One region of the Mesorhizobium sp. M2A.F.Ca.ET.046.03.2.1 genome, then DNA from elsewhere that is predicted to be linked to it. Evidence: predicted binding sites of a transcription regulator. Region 1 holds the regulator's gene; the other holds the start of a gene.
The links. Region 1 encodes LexA, which represses DNA repair genes until DNA is damaged. Its sites were predicted from a motif close to TGTTCNNNNTGTGTTCNG; they were not measured.
Positions count from the first base shown of each region.

Region 2: ruvC (crossover junction endodeoxyribonuclease RuvC) is a predicted target of LexA. The motif match lies at 3,894-3,911, and genes of this name have one in related genera.

Region 1 is NZ_CP034449.1:6,441,059-6,448,146, forward strand. It holds gene gltX (glutamate--tRNA ligase) at 1-1,229, opposite strand, end outside; gene EJ072_RS30735 (ComEC/Rec2 family competence protein) at 1,333-3,801, shown strand; gene lexA (transcriptional repressor LexA) at 3,795-4,529, opposite strand; gene kynU (kynureninase) at 4,984-6,231, shown strand; gene EJ072_RS30750 (alpha/beta hydrolase) at 6,291-7,088, shown strand, end outside.
Region 2 is NZ_CP034449.1:3,892,470-3,899,557, reverse strand. It holds gene EJ072_RS18600 (cellulase family glycosylhydrolase) at 1-440, shown strand, start outside; gene EJ072_RS18595 (metallophosphoesterase) at 594-1,496, opposite strand; gene ruvB (Holliday junction branch migration DNA helicase RuvB) at 1,631-2,668, opposite strand; gene ruvA (Holliday junction branch migration protein RuvA) at 2,712-3,332, opposite strand; gene ruvC (crossover junction endodeoxyribonuclease RuvC) at 3,343-3,852, opposite strand; gene EJ072_RS18575 (glycosyltransferase family 2 protein) at 4,326-5,390, opposite strand; gene EJ072_RS18570 (DUF1465 family protein) at 5,670-6,200, opposite strand; gene EJ072_RS18565 (DUF2269 family protein) at 6,736-7,088, shown strand, end outside.

The DNA of each region.
Region 1 (7,088 bases):
TGGACAGAAGACAACGCGCCATGCGCGCCGCGCAGAATCGCGCGCGCATCCGCGCTGAGCAAGCCCGCTGCCTTCTCGTCCAGGAGCAGTGGCCGCCCGGCAAACAGGAAAGCCGCGCCGTCCACCAGCTCCACCAGGGTCTTGGCCCGCTCCTTGAGGCCGGGCATAGCGGCAAGCAGCTGCGCCTTGCGCTTGTCATCGAGCTTTGCGGCGAGCGCCGGACCCCCTTCAAGATAGGGCAGAGTGGCGACGAAGATATCGAACAGCGCGCGATCGTCCATCTTGCGCATATGCACGCCGTTCAGCGCCTCGAGCTTGGCGAAGTCGAAGCGGGCAGCGCCCTTGTTGACGTCGCCGATGTCGAACCAGGCGATCATGTCCTCGATCGACATCACCTCGTCGTCGCCATGGCTCCAGCCGAGCCGCGCCAAATAGTTGAGCAAGGCTTCCGGCAAATAGCCCATGGCGCGATAGGCCTCGACGCCCAGCGCGCCGTGCCGCTTCGACAGCTTGGCGCCGTCGGCGCCGTGGATCAGCGGGATATGCGACATCGACGGCACCGCCCAGCCCATGGCGTTGTAGATCACGGTCTGGCGCGCGGCGTTGGTCAGGTGATCGTCGCCGCGGATGATGTGGGTGACGCCCATGTCGTGGTCGTCGACGACGACGGCATGCATGTAGGTCGGGTTGCCGTCCGAGCGCAGGATGATGAAGTCGTCGAGATCCTTGTTGGGAAAGCGCACCTCTCCCTGCACGCGGTCATGGACGACCGTCTCGCCCTCGGTCGGCGCCTTGATGCGGATGGCGCCCTTGACGCCTGCCGGCGCCTCGGAGGGATCGCGGTCGCGCCACTGTCCGTTATAACGCGGCGGCAGGCCCTTGGCTCTCGCCGCCTCGCGCATCGCCTCCAGCTCCGCCGGCGTCTCATAGCTGTAATAGGCTTTGCCCAGGCGCACGAGCTCCTCGGCCACCTCGCGATGGCGCGGGGCGCGCTCGAACTGGGAGACGGCGTCGCCATCCCAGGAAAGGCCAAGCCAGGTCAATCCGTCCAGAATGGCGGCCGTGGCGGCTTCGGTGGAGCGCTCGCGATCGGTGTCCTCGATACGCAAAAGCATCGTGCCGCCGGTGTGCTTGGCATAGAGCCAGTTGAACAGCGCCGTGCGCGCCCCGCCAATATGCAGGTAGCCTGTGGGCGAGGGGGCAAAACGGGTGACGACCTTGTCGGACATGGAACTCTCGAAGAAGCGCGCTGAGACGGCATATTTCGCGCGGGCTTTCGCGCTTTGCGCGTTCATGTAGCATAGGCGGTCTGGGGCGCAAGGGGCAGACCCGATGGCTGGACGTGGCCGGGGTACGGAGGAGGGCGGGGAAACGACAGCTGGCGTCAGCGAGCGCCTGATGTTTGCCCATGCCGAGCCCCAAGAGGCGCCGCCGATTCAGCTTCCGCAGCCGCGCGCACCAGCCGAGCATCTGCCTGATGGCCACGGCGCAGTACTGCCGGTCTCGCCAACAGCCGGCGGCGGCCGGATCCGCAAACAGCTCGGCAGCGTTTCGCTTCCCGCGCTGCGGCGAAGCGTTGCGGTCGCTGCCAGCACCGAGATCGACCGGGGCGTCGGCTTTCTGCTGGTGCCGGTGTTCCTGGCCGCCGGCGTCATCTATTACTTCTCGCTGAGCACCGAGCCTGATCTCTACAGGCCGCTTGCGGCGGTGGCGCTGATGGCTGTCTGCGCGGCGGTGTCGCGCTCCTGGCAGAAAACGCACCTTGTCTTCATGGCATCGCTTTTCTGCGCGCTCGGCTTCCTCTCGGCCAAGGTGGAGACCTGGCGGATGGCGACCCCGATGCTGGGGTCCGAAATCCAGACCCGGCTGACCGGCCGCCTGGTCACCGCCGAAGCGATGGCCAATGGCCGTGTGCGGCTGACCATCGATCTCATGTCCACCGAGCACCCGACGCTGCGCTACGCGCCGGACCGCGTTCGGCTGTCGGCGCGCAGGATCCCGTCCGGCATGACGGCAGGGTCGATGCTGACCGGCTATGCCAAGCTGCTGCCGCCGACCGGTCCGGTACGCCCGGACAGCTATGACTTTTCCTTCGACAGCTACTTTAGCGGCATCGGCGGCAGCGGCTTTTTCCTGGGCGATCCAAAGCTGTTGGCTCCGGCTTCGACTGCGCCAACGGGGGCACCCTTCGGCGCGCGCATTGCGTCGGCCGTGGAAAACGCGCGCGAAGGGATCGCCGACCACATCCGGAGCAGCATTGGCGGGTCCGAAGGCGAGATCGCGGCGGCGCTGATCGTCGGCGTGCGCGCCGGCATTCCGGAAGCGATCAACGAGTCGATGCGACGGACCGGCATCTATCACATCATATCGATCTCCGGCCTGCACATGGCGCTGGTGGCCGGCACGATCATGTTCCTGCTGCGCGGCGCCTTCGCGTTGTTTCCGGATTTCTCGTCCCGCCGCCCGGTGAAGAAATACGCCGCGGCGATCGCGCTGGCCTCGATCGCCGCTTACCTCGTCATCTCCGGCATCGTGGTGGCGGCCGAGCGAAGCTTCATCATGCTTGCGGTTATGCTTGTAGCGGTGCTCTTCGACCGCGCGGCTTTGACGATGCGCAACCTGGCAATCTCGGCGATTGCCGTCATCCTTGTCTCGCCACATGAAGTGGTCGGCCCGAGCTTCCAGATGTCCTTCGCCGCCACCGCGGCCCTGGTCGGCGCCTATGCCGGCTTTGCCGATTATCGCGCCGGCAAAACGACCGCGCCGCCGGTGAAGCGTTCGTTCCTGAAGTTCCTGTCGCGAAAACTAGCGGTTGGCGTGGGCGGCGCCGCTGTGACCTCGCTCATCGCCGGCAGCGCGACATTGCTGTTTGCGATCTGGCATTTTCAGCGCGTGTCGCCGCTCAGCCTGCTCGCCAATCTGGCGGTCATGCCGATCGTCTCGCTGATTGTCATGCCGTTCGCCGTGTTGAGCGCGCTCGCCATGCCGTTCGGCTTCGACGGTCCCTTCCTCTATGTGATGGGCAAGGGCCTGACAGCGATGATCGCCATTTCGGCATGGATTTCCGACCGCTCGCCAGTCGATGCAGTGGGATTGATCTCGATCCAGTCGGTGCTGCTGGCGACAATCGCGCTCGTCATCGCGACCATGGCCACCACCTGGCTGAGGCTCGCCGCTGTGCCCTTCGCGCTCGCCGCGCTGTTGGCGATCCCGCATGTGCGCACGCCGGATGTGCTGATCTCGGAGGACGCGCATCTCGTGGCGATGCCGATCGGTGGCGGCGAGCTTGCCGTCAACCGCGAACGCTCCAACGAGTTCACCACCGACAACTGGAAGCGGGCGCTGAAGGCCGAGGCCATCGTGCCGCCCGAGACATTTGCCAAGGATGCGCTCGATATCGCCGACCCGGTCGACCTGCCGCCCGGCTCGCCCTTCTATTGCACCGGCGACCTCTGCATTGGCCGGCATCCGTCCGGCGCGATCGTCGCGCTCGCCGAAAACCGCGACAGCGCACGGCCCGCCTGCGGCTTTGCCGATCTCATCGTCATCAACGATGCGACGGCCTACAATCCCTGCTGGGATGAGCGCGTGCTTGTCGTCACCAAGCGCCAACTGGCGCGTGACGGCAGTGCCGCCGTCTTCTTCGATCCGCAATCGGCAACCGCGCGAGCAGCCATCCAATATGCCGTCGAGCAGCCTTACCGGCCCTGGCACGAGCAGCGGAAGTACACTCGCGAGGCGAGGGGACTGGCGCCTTACGAAAAGCCAGAGAGGGCCAAGTCCTCGCAGCCGGATCAGTAGCGCCTGATCAGCCCGACGAGCTTGCCCTGCACCTTGACCCGATCCGGCCCGAAGATGCGGGTTTCGTAGGCCGGGTTGGCGGCCTCCAACGCGATCGAGGCGCCCTTGCGGCGGAAGCGCTTGAGTGTCGCTTCCTCATCGTCGACGAGCGCCACCACGATCTCGCCCGGGCTCGCCGTGCTGGCGTTACGGATGATGACGGTGTCGCCGTCGAAGATGCCGGCCTCGATCATCGAGTCGCCCTTGACCTCCAGCGCATAGTGCTCGCCGCCCATGATCATGTCCGGCGGGACCGAGATCGAATGCGTCTGGTGCTGGATGGCGTCGATTGGCACACCGGCGGCGATGCGGCCCATCACCGGAATGGACACGGCCGAAGCGGCGTCGTCATCATTGCTGGGTGTCGGCGTACGCGAGGGCGCTGCCGGCTTGACCTGTCGGCTTAGATTGCCCTGGCCGCCCTGGATGACGCTTGGCGAAAATTTCTTCGCGGCATTCAGGCCGGGAGCGATCGAGTCGGGCAGGCGCAAGACCTCCAGCGCGCGCGCCCGGTTCGGTAGCCGGCGAATGAAGCCGCGTTCTTCCAGCGCCGTGATCAGCCGATGGATGCCGGACTTTGAGGCGAGGTCGAGCGCTTCCTTCATCTCGTCGAAGGATGGAGGGATCCCGCTCTCCTTCAGGCGTTCATGGATGAACATCAGGAGTTCATGTTGTTTGCGCGTCAGCATTGGCGGCCCCCACGGGTTCCGAAACCAGAATCAGAAAAACAAACCCAGAACAAACACTATCTGTTCCAGTTGTGTTCCGCAACCGTTTAAAGTTTAATGAATTTCTTAAGGCGGGCGAAAGAATGTTGCATCCGACGGTGCCTGGCCGCCACCGGTTGGGCTGTGTCATTTATTCCGCTCGATTTTGCAATTCTCCTTATGCTGAAATTGAGAGGCGACATCGTCGCGGAGGTGCTGAAGGGATCCAGTCAGCTGACCCAACCATGTACCGTAACGTGAACGAAACGAACTCAAAATGCCAACCTTGGCGACGATTCCGATCCTCAGCCTTTGCCGTCTATGGACCAGCTAATATAGGACAGAAGGTTCTTGCCGGGTTGCGGACGGTGATGGGACAACCGCCTTGGTCGCCGGAGGGATGTAGCGGCCTGGGTCGAAATGGAGGCGGTAGCACATGAGGGGAATTCCCGATCTTGCCGAGGTCGAGGCGATGGACGCTGCGGACCCGCTGCGCCCCTTGCGCGATCGCTTTGTTCTGCCGGAAGGGGTGATATACCTTGATGGCAATTCACTGGGCGCCGCTTCGATCAATGTCTTCAACGAGATCGAGACGGCCGCGAAGCAGGAATGGGCGCAGGATATCATCCGTGCCTGGAACACCGCCGGCTGGTTCGACATGCCTGTCCAGCTGGGCGACCGGCTCGGGCGTCTGATCGGCGCCGCGCCTGGCCAGACGGTGGTATGCGACACCACCTCGATCAACATCTACAAGGTCCTGCATGCGGCGCTCGCGATGCGACCCGACCGCTCGGTGATCGTTGCCGAAGGCGACAGCTTTCCGACCGACCTCTACATGGCGGAGGGGGTGTCCTCGACGCGGCCCGGCGCGGTGCTGCGGCTCGAGGGCGTCGATGCGCCGACGATCGAGGAACTGATCGACGACCGTGTCGCGGTCATCCTGGTCAACCACGTCAATTACAAGTCCGGCCGGTTGCGCGATATGGCGGCCCTGACCCGCAAGGCCCATGACGCCGGCGCGCTGATCGTCTGGGACCTCTGCCACACGGCCGGCGCCCTGCCGGTGGATCTCGACGGCTCGAATGCCGATTTCGCGATCGGCTGCACCTACAAATATCTCAATGGCGGACCGGGCGCGCCTGCCTTCATCTATGCCGCCACCCGCCATCATCACGACATCAGCCAGCCGCTCAGCGGCTGGTGGGGCCATGCCCGACCGTTCGCGTTCGAGCAGGGTTATGCCGCCGGCACGGGCATCCGGCGATTCCTGTGCGGAACGCAGCCGATGCTGTCGATGCGGGCGCTGAAAGGTTCGCTGGATCTCTGGGACGAAGTCGACATGACTGCCGTGCGCGAGAAGAGCGTCGCGCTGACGGATCTGTTCATCCGCCTTGTCGAAGCTCGATGCGGCGCGTTCGGTCTCGAGCTAGAAAGCCCGCGCAACGGCGCCGAGCGCGGCAGCCAGGTGTCGTTCGCCCATCCACATGGCTACCAGGTGATGCGCGCCTTGATCGAGCGCGGCGTGATCGGCGATTTCCGCGCGCCGTCGACCGTTCGCTTCGGCTTCACGCCACTCTATGTCGGCTACCGGGATGTCTGGGCCGCCGTCGAGGTGCTGGAAGACATCCTGCGCACGAGCGCCTGGCAGGAGGCGCGCTATGCGATCAAGGAGGCCGTCACCTGACTTCGAATGGCATGCCGAACAAAGACAACTCGAAATCGATCAGATCGCAGGAGGGGCCGGTGCTGGGACTCCGCATTGTCGACTGGGATGACGCCTACGCCAACGGCGCGAACATCGCTGGCGGCGACCGCTGGCCGGCGGCCTGGGACGGCCCAGCTCAGGCATTTCGCGAAAAGCTGTTGGCGCAGGGCAGGGCGCGGCTCGACATCGTCTATGGCGAGGCGCCGCGCAGCCGGTTCGATCTCTTCCTCCCGCCTGCCGCGCCGAAGGGGCTCGTCGTGTTCATCCATGGCGGCTACTGGATGGAATCGGACAAGACATCCTGGTCGCATCTGGCCGCCGGCGCTGTCGGCCGCGGCTTTGCCGTCGTCATGCCTTCCTATACGCTGTGCCCGCGAACCAGGATCGGCGGCATCGTCAATGAAGTCGCGGCCGCGATCGGCAAAGCGGCGGCCATGGTCGAGGGACCGCTGATGCTGACCGGACATTCGGCCGGCGGACATCTCGCCAGCCGGATGGCGACGACGACTTCGCCGCTGGGCGCCATGGTGGCGCAACGCATACGCAAGGTCGTTTCGATTTCAGGCCTGCACGACCTTCGGTCGTTGATGTTCACGGCTTTGAACGAGACGCTGAACATCGACGAACGGGAAGCGTTTAGCGAAAGCCCGGCGCTGCTGCGGCCCGTGCAAGGAACCCGCATCACCTGTTGGGTCGGCGGCGGCGAGCGCTCGGAATTCCTGCGCCAGAGCGTATTGCTCGCCAACATCTGGAGGGGGCTTGGCGCCGCTACCCAGTCAGTTGTCGAGCCGGATCGGCATCATTTCAACGTCGTCGATGGTCTCGCAGATCCGGAC
Region 2 (7,088 bases), 2.5 Mb from region 1:
CAGCCGTTCCCAAGCCGCAATTGGACGTGACGCTGGACACGATCCGCGATCGGATCAAGGCCGAGGCGCCCTGGGCGCGGCAGAGCGGCATGCTCGCCTATCTCGACGAACAGGTGGCAGCGATGGACAGTCCCGAAAAGCTGGCCGCCGTCATGGATGCGCCGTTCAGGACGGTCGACGCCTGGGCGAAGGCCAACGGCATCAAGCCTCAGGATATCACGCTTGGCGAATTCGGCATGATCCGCAAGGAATACGGCAACGGCTTCGTCATGCCGGCAGCGTACCGCGCCGCCTATGTGGGCTACATGATCGCCCGCGCCGAGGCGTATGGTTTTTCCTGGTCGGTGTGGAGCTATGGCGGCGCCTTCGGCGTCGTCGATGCGTTCGACGGCGAGAAGGCGGAACCCAATGTGATGGATGTGATCAGGTCGCTGCGGTAAGGCAGCAAACCAAGGCGTACCGAGATTCAGGTCAGGCCGAGTCGAGAATGGCGGGTTCCGAGAACCGGAGCGGAGCGTACTTAAAGTACGTGAGCACCGGAAGCGCAGGAAACCGGCATTCGCAGGCCGGCCTCACCTGAATATCGGTACGCCTTAGCCAAGATCGATTTGGAGTATCTCCGGCCGCACACCGAAACGGACCGGCGCAATGCTGAAGCCGAGACCGCCCGAGACGATCAGGTTGCGGTCGTTCTCGACGACATGGCCATAGGCATAGCGGTTGCCATAGGCGGAAGGCACGACCGGCGAATAGCCGAACAGCCGCACCTGTCCGCCATGGGTGTGACCGGACAGCGTCAGCGAAACCCGCCAGGGCACCTTTGGAAAGATGTCCGGCTCATGCGCGAGCAGGATGATGGGATCCCTGTCGCCGACCTTGGCCAACGTGCCGGGAAGATCGTCGAGGCCGGTGAGCCCCCTGCGGCCCTTGGCCCTGTCCGGCAGCAGCGCAATCTGGTCGGCCAGCCCGGCAATCCAAAAGCCTTTGCCGTCCTTTTCCAGCCGCACGACGTCGTTCTCCAGCACCGGAATGCCGACAGCCTCGAGCGCCTTGCGGGAAATTGTCGGCCCTGCCCCAGCCGCCTGTGCCGAGCGATCCTCCCACCAGTCGTGATTGCCGAGGATCGAGAACACGCCGAGCGGCGCCTTCAGCCCGGAGAGCGCCGGCGCCCATTCGGATGCGTTCACCCAGCCGGTCACCATGCGGGTTCCCGCAGGATAATCGCCAAGCATGACGATGACATCCGGCTGCAGCGCATTGGCCTGCTCTGCAAGCGCCGCGATCCGCTCCGGCGTCATCCAGGGCCGGCAGGCGTGGATGTCGGCCAGCGCCACGACGCGCAGCTTGAGTCCGGCCGGCCAGTGCGGCGGCGTCAGCGCGTAGCGCTTCACACGCGTCAGCAGCATCGGCTCGATGCCGACCGCATAGGCGCCGAGCGACACCATGGCGAAGGCCGAGCCGCCGACAAGGCGCAGGAAACCGCGTCTGGTGATCATGGAACGGCCCAAGCCCCTTGGGTTTCTACCAGGAAGCTGCCTTAAAGGCGGCAATTGCGCCCTGAGCTGGGCCAAGGCGCGCAGATTCTGCGCAGATCGGCCCCTTGCTTGGCCGAGCGGCGAACAAATCTGCGTTACTCTTCCTGGAACAGGCTGATCTGCTGCTGCGCGATATCCTTTGGCGGGTCGAGCCCCAGATGCCGCCAGGCATTGGCGGTCAGCACGCGCCCGCGCGGCGTGCGCTGGATGAAACCCTGCTGGATGAGATAGGGCTCGATGATGTCCTCGATAGCGTCGCGCGGCTCCGAAAGCCCGGCCGCGATCGTCTCGATGCCGACCGGCCCGCCGCCGAAATTGCGCGCGATCATCGACAGATAGCGGCGGTCGAGCGCGTCGAGGCCGAGCGCATCGACCTCCAGCCTGGTCAGCGCCTCGTCGGCGATCTTGCGGTCGACATGCGCGGCACCGGCGACGCTGGCGAAGTCGCGCACGCGGCGCAAGAGCCGGCCGGCGATGCGCGGCGTGCCGCGCGCGCGGCGCGCGATCTCGACCGCCCCGTCGTCGCCGAGTGGCATCGAGAGGATCCGGGCGCCGCGGCGCACGATCTGCTCCAGCTCCTCGACCGTGTAGAAATTGAGCCGCACCGGAATGCCGAACCGGTCGCGCAGCGGATTGGTCAAGAGCCCGAGCCGGGTTGTCGCCGCGACCAAGGTGAAACGGGCAAGGTCGATCTTGACCGAGCGCGCCGCCGGCCCCTCGCCGATGATCAGGTCGAGCTGAAAATCCTCCATCGCCGGATAGAGGATCTCCTCGACCGCCGGGTTGAGGCGGTGGATCTCGTCGATGAAGAGCACATCGCGCTCCTCCAGATTGGTGAGCAGCGCGGCAAGGTCGCCGGCCTTGGCGATGACCGGGCCGGAGGTCGAGCGGAAGTTGACGCCGAGCTCGCGCGCCATGATCTGCGCCAGCGTCGTCTTGCCGAGCCCCGGCGGGCCGACGAAAAGCACATGGTCGAGCGCCTCGCCGCGGCTCTTGGCAGCATCGACGAAGACCTTGAGATTGGCGCGCACCGCAGCCTGGCCGACGAACTCGTCGAGCGACTGCGGCCGCAGCGTCTGCTCGGCATCCTCGCCGCGCTTGTCGGGTGCAATGAGGCGGGGCGAAAGGCTCATGCCGCCTTCCTTGCATAGGACCGCTGGCGGGACAAGCGTCGCCTCATCGCGCCAGTTCCTTGAGCCCGAAACGGATCAACTTCGAGGCATCCGCTCCGTCGCCGGCCGACTTCAGCGCCGCCGCGACCGCGTTTGCCGCTATGTCGCGCGAATAGCCGAGATTGACGAGCGCCGAGACCGCATCCGTGATCGGCGCGGCCGCGACGCCTTCGCCGAGTTCCTGCTTGAGGCCGATCGTGCCGGTCGCCGCGCCAGCATAGGCCGGCGCCTTGGTGCGCAATTCGGTGACGATGCGCTCGGCCACCTTCTTGCCCACGCCGGGCGCGCGGGAAACCATGGCGATGTCGCGCAGCGCGATGGCGTTGGCGAGGTCGGCCGGCGCCAGCGTCGACAGCACCGCCAACGCCACCTTGGCGCCGACGCCCTGCACATTGTTCATCAAAAGCCGGAACCACTCGCGCTCCAGCCCCGTCTGGAAGCCGTAGAGCCGGATCATGTCCTCGCGCACATAGGTCTCGATGAAAAGCACCACCGCCTCGCCGGGCGACGGCAGTGATGCCAGCGTGCGCGCCGAGCAATGGGCGACATAGCCGACGCCATGCACGTCGATGACGCAGCTATCTTCGTCGATCTCGTCCAGCATGCCTTTCAGCTTGCCGATCATGATTTTCCCCTCACCCCGAAACCGCCATCCGATAGGCGACACTCGGACGATGATGCGCATGGCAGATGGCGATGGCCAGGGCGTCGGCAGCATCATCCGTGTCGAAGACCGCCTTCGGCATCAGCACCTTGACCATCATATGGATCTGCTTCTTCTCGCCATGGCCGACGCCGATCACCGCCTTCTTGACCGCATTGGGCGCGTATTCGGCGACGACCAGCCCGGCGCGCGCCGGCACCAGCATGGCGATGCCGCGCGCCTGGCCGAGCTTCAGGGTCGCCGTCGCGTCCTTGTTGACGAAGGTCTGTTCGACCGCGGCCTCATGCGGCATGGCCTGATGCAGCACCTCGGCCAGCCCGTCATGCAATTGGCAGAGCCGCGTCGCGAGCGGCGCCTTGTCATCCGAGCGCACGGTGCCGGACGCGACGAAGCGCAGCGAATTGCCGAGGCTATCGATGATGCCCCATCCGGTGCGCCTCAGGCCCGGATCGATGCCGATGATGCGAATCGCTTCCCCCATGCGCCAAGTTTAACCTCGGCGGCAAGCGATGCCAGCGAAATGTGAACAAACCGGAAACGGTCGCGATCCCAAGATCGCGCCTGACCGGTGTCGCAGGCCGTAGGGGATTTGGCCGGTCGGCTCTGTTGGCGTTGGCAGGCGGAATTGCGTTGGAGATTGGCCGAAACGCCCTTTGCGATCGTCATTCCAGGGCGGAGCAGGAGCGAAGCTCCGTCGCGAAGACCCTGGAATCCATGCCGTTACCTTCGCCAAGGCGTGCAACGGAGCAGAATTCTGCACCGTGGCGCCGCGTTCAAGTCACGGCATGGATTCTATGGTCTGCGCCGCGTCGCTTCGCTCCTTGCTCCGCCATAGAATGACGAGGTTGGGGCGGCTTCAACCAATCTCCAGCGTTTGCGCTGATTTCACGCAAATGAATGGAAAATCTTGCGCCAAGACAAACAGCAACCTTTCAAAATCCCTGTGTCGCGAACCTAGTTCGTCACGCGACGGATGGTTTTCGACAGCCGCGTGAGAACCGCCGGCCGGGACGACGCGACCAGCTTCCATGCCAGCACCGCATTGCCCATGCGCCGCGGCAGGATTCCGATGCTGAGGAACCAGGCCGCCAGGGCAGCCCGCCGCCGCCAGGATGCGTTCATTTCCAGGCTGGCGGCGGCGCCCGCTCTTGCCAGGCCCAGCCGGGAGTCGGTTTCAACCGGATGCTGGGGCTCATCGACGCAGAGCGAAGCCAGCCGCTCTTCCAGGTGAACCGGATCGTGAAGGCCGGCATCCGGCGGCATGGTCAAGCCGATCTCGGCCGCCCGGTCGGACAGGGCTTCGAGGCGCCGGAAGTCATGCTGCATGCGCCAGCGCGCCCGCTCGGCAAGCTTCTCGTCGAAGACCGAATGGTTGGAGCCGTGGATGCGGTAGGCGCCAAGGCAGGTGTCGATGGATTTCACTTCTCCGTGAAGCGGCGCCAGTGTCGCCAGATAGCCATCGGCGCCTTGCCGGAAATCGCTTTCAGGCATGGGCATTATCGGTTCCAGCGCCTCGCGGTCGAACGCCAGCCCGCTTGTCACCGTCGTACGGTAGCGCCCCTTGCGCAACAATTCCGGCACGACGTCGCCTGAATCGAACGGCTGTTCGGGAGGGGGAAAGACATCCTTGATCTGCTGGTCCTCATCAACGAGATGCAGCCGGAATTGCGCCTGGGCGACATCTGCATCCCACTCGTCCAGGACCTCGGAGACGGCGTTCGGATAGAGATAATCGTCGGCGTCCAGGAAAAGGATGATCGCCCCGGTGCTCGCCTCGAATCCGGTGTTGAATGCTGCGCCATGCCCGCCATTCCTGCGCCTCAGGCACGGGCGGATCTTGTCGCCATAGGATTCGATGACGGCCACCGACGCATCGGTCGAAGCGTCGTCGACGACCACGACCTCGACATTTCGGTGGTCCTGCTCCAACGCGCTGTCGATGGCGCGCCCGAGAAACTGTTCGTAATTGTAGTTAGGGATGATGATCGATACCGGAATGCGGTCCAATGGCGAATGCACGGGATCAAGCCTCGCAATCTGCTTTGGTCACAGTGACGGTGATTTTCTTGCAAATCCGGCTCGGGTCGACCCGGCTGCGGCGAACGGCTCCAACTAGAGGCCTATCGCTTCCAGGCAAGGGTGATCTTTCTCGCGAAGGTGGGCACGGCCTTCAATGCGCCGAAAGCTGCTGCCGCAACATCGAAAAGTGGCTGGAGGCCAGAGGCGCTTGATTTGCGCCGATCACGGCTCGATGGGGGAAGCCGCCCGCGCTACTCAGCGTTTGTTGCAAACGCGGTGTCAGCCGCGCGCGAACGCCGTATTCAAAAGGCTGATCTGGTCGGAAACCGGATTGGCCCGGCGGCTGGGCGCGTGCGTCTCGGCGACGACGCCGCCATAGATTTCCTCGTCCATGCGCCGTACCAGCGCCTGCAGGCGTAGCGAGCGCGTCACCAGATCGAGAAATTCCTTCGGCAGCTCGTTCCAGCCAAGCGCCTCGTCATGCGCCGACGCGGTATCCAGCCGCACCTTGGATTTCTCCGAGGCCACCTGGTCGCGCGTCATCTCGCCGGAATTCGCCGCGCGCTGCAGCAGCAGCCAGGAGGCGACCTGCATCAGCCTTGTGGTCAGCCGCATCGATTCCGCTGCATAGAGGGTCGCGGCCGTGCGCGACAATTTCTTGGCCTCGAGCCTGCCCTTGCCATCGAGATATTCGGCGGCCTGCTCGACCAGCCCCATGCCTTCCTGGTAGAGCGGCTTGAAGGATTGGGAGAAAACCCGGCGCTCCGCCAGCTTGATGGTTTTCGCGCTGCCCTTCGAAGGCTCGTTCATCGATACGCCCCTGCACTGCCGCCAGCCGATTCGACTATCCTTGCCGACGTGGCCAGCACCCTTAACTGACTGAGGCTTGAAAATGCGCTTCGATGCCCATGAAGGCAAGCGCATGTTTAACAAACGGTTAACGCCGGCTGCTTTGGAGCCGGCCGCCCGTGGACAAAAAAAGAGCCGCGGATAAGGCGGCTCTCAGGAGTTTAACAGGGAGGCGTCAAACAAAGTGGCTCCAACCACTCGGTAAGAATCCAGCAAAACTGGATGTGCATAGTAAACGCCTGTAAAGCTTAACGAACCCTTAACGCGGCGGCGATTTTTTAAGCGAACGCGCTTCCCTGTGCCGGAACAGGACAGCGGCTCCGCCGCTGGGGATCGTCTAAAACCGGATTTTCGAATGCCGATCGTGGCCGCCTGTAACATGCCCGCCGCTGCCGCGGCATCGTTCCGAAACACGCGCCACGCAAAAGCCCGCTCCTCTGAAGCGGCGCGCAAATCCTCGCCGCTTGAAATCAGGCAGGATCTCCGGGAGCAAACCATGGATTGGTATTCGATCGTCAAATTCCTTCACGTCGTTTCGGCTATTTTGTGGGTCGGCGGCGGCTTCGTGCTGTTCCTGCTCGGCGTGCTGGCCGAGCGCGCCGGCAACATCGAGGACAAGCTGCAGGCAATGCGCGCCAGCGGACAGCTCGGCGGCAGGTTCTTCGCGCCGATGTCGATGCTGACGCTGATCTTCGGCCTCGTCATGTGCGGTTTCTGGGTCGGCTTCACCGAACTGTGGATCGTCATCGGCCTCGTCGGCTATGCCACGACCTTCTCGATCGGCATGCTGATCTTCAAGCCGACCGGCGAGCGCATGGGCGCCATGGTCGCCGAGCAGGGTGTGACGCC